DNA from 2 places in the Idiomarina sp. OXR-189 genome. Region 1 is predicted to be linked to the other one. Evidence: predicted binding sites of a transcription regulator. Region 1 holds the regulator's gene; the other holds the start of a gene.
The links. Region 1 encodes ArgR, which controls arginine synthesis, uptake and breakdown. Its sites were predicted from a motif close to ANTGAATANNTATTCANT; they were not measured.

Region 1 (2,208 bases):
GTAAGACAGGATTTCTTCGGCACCATTTTTGCCTAAGCGTACTGGCTGTGCGAAGAACTTAGCATTGTCGCCTGGGCCTTCTACGTAAGTGCACTCAATAGTGTCCTGACCTTGCAGGCCTTTTAGCAATGACAATGCAAAGCGTGCTGCTGCCTGACCCATAGACAGGGTTGCTGAACCGCCGCCGGCTTTTGCTTCAACGACTTCAGTACCTGCATTCTGGATACGGTGAGTTAAGTCTTTGATTTCTTGCTCAGTAAACTCAACACCTTCAACTTGAGACAGTAATGGCAGAATCGTTGTACCGCTGTGCCCACCAATAACTGGCACGTTTACGTTTTCAGGGTTAAGACCACGCAGTTCGCCAACGAATGCTTCTGAGCGGATAACGTCCAGAGTGGTAACGCCGAACAGCTTACGCTTGTCGTAGCAACCTGCTTTTTTCAAAACTTCAGCAGCAATTGGAACGGTGGTGTTGACCGGGTTGGTGATGATACCGACACAAGCGTCAGGACAGTTGTCGGCAACACCTTGTACTAAGTTTTTAACGATACCCGCGTTCATGTTGAACAGGTCAGAGCGATCCATACCTGGCTTACGTGGTACGCCGGCTGGAATTAATACGATGTCGCTGCCAACTAATGCTGACGCAAGGTCGTCTTTACCGAAGCCTGTGACTTTTACGTCGGTAGGGATATGGCTTAGATCAACCGCAACACCTGGAACTACTGGCGCAACGTCATACAAAGATAACTCTGAACCTGCTGGAAGTTGTGTTTTCAAAAGTAATGACAATGCCTGGCCGATACCACCGGCCGCACCTAATACGGCTACTTTCATCTCAGACTCCGTTTTGTTTGTCGATTAGAACTGCATAAACATGCAGAATTTGGTGCAAAACTGTACTTGAATACGCTGTTAAATACAACTGACGAGCCTTTTATAACAAAGCTCGAATAGCGTCACAGAATGCAGTAAACTGGTCGCATTATAGCATAAAATGACAGTCAGGAAGCGGCACGATAATGGTGAAAGATCAATTAATTGACGCCTTCAAAACGTTACTTCGTGAAGAACGTTACGGTTCGCAAGGCGAGATAGTTAACGTACTGAAAGAGCAAGGCTTTGAGAACATTAGCCAGTCGAAAGTGTCGCGTATGCTTAGTAAGTACGGTGCAGTCAGAACCCGTAACGCAAAGCAGGAAATGGTTTACTGTCTGCCTCCTGATTTAGCCGTTCCTTCAACTAAGGCGCCATTAAGCCAGCTTGTACTGGATATTCAGCATAATGATGTCATGGTCATTATTCGGACCAGCCCTGGTGCCGCTCAGCTTATCGCCCGTTTACTCGACTCAGTTGGCAAAAAAGAAGGCGTGTTGGGGACTATTGCCGGCGACGATACTATTTTTATTGCACCGGTAAAAGTACAGGACATTGACTTTACGCTGCGAAAAGTCAAAGAGTTGTTTGCCAATCAGTCAGTACTGCCGTCTTCCTGATTAACGGGTAGCTCTCTGTTTTCTAAGAGAAAACGCGTTGACGGAACAAAAAAGCTGGAATTCAAAACTGCTTGAGAGTAATCGAGTATTGGATCGTATTGCCCCTGCTCATCGGCGTAATAACGTGCCTTTAACCACTCGACAACACTTTTAGGCGCATGAGAAAAGTACATCCCTAATAACCCTTGCTCGCGCAAGTCGCCCCAAGGCATGTTTTGCCGTAACAAAGGTATTGGCTGTTCATTCTTATCCATTAGTTTCGCTTTAGCAGCATGAGTGACGCCGTCGATCATTGCCTCTGGTAAACGCTCGCCGGAGACTTTCTCTCGTCCCATAATCTGCTCCTGCTTTTCCGGGCCTAAATAATCCCAACGCCGTAAGTCATAGCGAATTTTCTGAACAAACAAATAACTACCGTCAACAAAGGCAGTGTCGTCAGTTGCGTTTATTAGCGAGGCTTCGCGTTTGCGCATACCTCTTGGGTTATCAGGGGCATCAATAAAGCCCAGCAGGTCGCGGCCGTCTAAATAGCGAAAGGAACGGATTTGCTCTGCCACTTCAATGTCATAACCAAACCACTCCATAATGGTTCTGCCCGCTAAATAATTGGCATCGAATCGGTCGCAGCGTATATGTAAGACTAAGTCAAAAGGATGACGAGGCGCTTCCCGGTCTGCGTCGCTTAGCTCGGGGAATGCCTGCAGGTGAA
Region 2 (2,208 bases), 350 kb from region 1:
TTGTCCTCCAGATAAGTTTGCGGAGTTTTGTGACCAACACCCTGACCGGACCGTTGTGGTTTATGCAAATACCTCAGCAGCGGTTAAAGCACGTGCTGACTGGGTAGTAACATCCAGTATGGCACTAGAGCTGGTTGATCATCTCGATGCGAAAGGCGAAAAAATACTATGGGCACCCGATAAACATTTAGGCGGTTATATTGCCCGTGAAACAGGTGCAGACATGCTGTTATGGCAGGGCGCTTGTGTTGTACACGACGAGTTTAAAGCGAAAGCTCTAAACGACATGAAAGCGTTACACCCTGACGCAGCCATTCTGGTTCACCCTGAGTCGCCTGAAAACATTGTTGCAATGGCCGATGCTGTCGGTTCAACCTCGCAGCTCATAAAAGCCAGCCAGGAGCTTCCGAACGACACCTTTATTGTGGCTACCGACAAAGGCATTTTTTATAAAATGCAGCAGTTGCAGCCGAATAAGACGTTTATTGAAGCACCTACCGCCGGTAATGGTGCAACCTGTCGAAGCTGCGCACATTGTCCCTGGATGGCAATGAACGGCCTTAAAGCCATAGAGCAAGCGCTAGAAACCGGTGGCAAAGAGCATGAAATTCATGTTGACCCGGAACTCGGTAAGCAAGCTATGGTGCCTCTTGATAGAATGCTGGCCTTTGCCGCCACGCTGAAATAACCCCAAAGGCCTCAATCCGAGGCCTTTTTTTATATCTATACAACCTGTTTATAACGATAATAATCGGCACCTCTTCCGAACCTAACAACTGCATGCTAATCTAAAATAATTGACTATTTATTCAGGGGCGTTGCATGGGGTTGTATCAAAATGCAGATGTAAGAGACAACTGTGGCTTTGGCTTAATTGCTAATATCAATGGTGAGGCCAGGCATGAGTTAATAGCCACTGCATTGCATGGCCTGGACAGAATGCAGCACCGTGGCGGTATTGGTTCAGATGGTAAAACAGGCGACGGCTGTGGTCTTTTATTGCAGTTACCCGAACAATTTTTTAAGGACTACGCGAAGTCTCAGAATTGGTCGCTCAGTAAAAAGTTTGCTGTTGGTATGGTGTTTTTTAGTAAAGACCATGACAAAAAGGAAGCCGCTCGCCAGCTTATAGAGCAAGAGTTACAAAAAGAAACTTTAACCGTAAACGGGTGGCGTAAGGTTCCGACAGAGCCTTCTATTTTAGGTGAGCAAGCCGCACTGTCTGAGCCTGATATCGAGCAAGTCATTGTGTCAGCACCTCCCGGCTGGCGAAAAAAAGACCTGGAACGTCGGCTATATATGGCGCGCCGCCGCATAGAGCAGCATTATGCCGACAATAGTGAACTGTATATCGCTTCTTTATCAAGTTTAGTCATTGTTTATAAAGGTCTGGTGTTAGCAAAAGATCTGGCTAGTTATTATCACGATCTCGCTAACGACAAACTGACGACGACTATTTGTGTGTTTCACCAACGCTTTTCAACGAATACTCAACCCCGTTGGCCATTAGCACAGCCATTTCGCTTTCTCGCCCATAATGGTGAAATTAATACCATACGGGGAAACCGACAGTGGGCAAGAGCCCGAGCCTATAAGTTCCACACGCCGCTACTGCCAGACTTACAAAACGCAACGCCGTTAGTTGGCATGAGCGGCTCAGACTCTGCTTCTCTCGACAATATGCTGGAGTTACTGTTAGCCGGTGGTATGGACTTATTCCGCGCAATGCGCTTGTTAATTCCACCTGCCTGGCAGGGTGATGCAACCATGTCGGAAGATATGCGTGCATTCTACGAGTTTAACGCGCTTCATATGGAGCCCTGGGACGGTCCTGCCGGTGTTGTCTTAAGTAATGGTCGCCATGTGGCCTGCAGTCTGGATAGAAACGGCTTACGTCCTGCACGTTACGTGTTGACCGAATCTGGCACTCTCACTATTGCGTCAGAGGTGGGGATTTGGGATTACGACGAAGCTGAAGTCAAAGAAAAAGGTCGACTGGGACCGGGGCAGATGATGGCCGTCGACACCTATACCGGAAAAATTTGGTATAACGATGACATAGAAACCGAGCTTAAAGATCGTCACCCCTACAAGCAATGGTTGTCACAAAACCGTCGCCATTTAGTGCCGTTTGAACGCAGCCACGCCGACAAAATAGGCCAGCGGCTGTATGACGACGAGACAATGGCGGTATTTCATAAAGCGTTT

Region 2: a site for ArgR is predicted at 797-814, ahead of gltB (glutamate synthase large subunit). Genes of this name have one in related genera too.

What each region holds. Positions count from the first base shown of each region.
Region 1 is NZ_CP139706.1:518,005-520,212, reverse strand. It holds gene mdh (malate dehydrogenase) at 1-840, opposite strand, end outside; gene argR (transcriptional regulator ArgR) at 1,026-1,499, shown strand; gene UM402_RS02490 (Dyp-type peroxidase) at 1,475-2,208, opposite strand, start outside.
Region 2 is NZ_CP139706.1:868,302-870,509, forward strand. It holds gene nadA (quinolinate synthase NadA) at 1-688, shown strand, start outside; gene gltB (glutamate synthase large subunit) at 823-2,208, shown strand, end outside.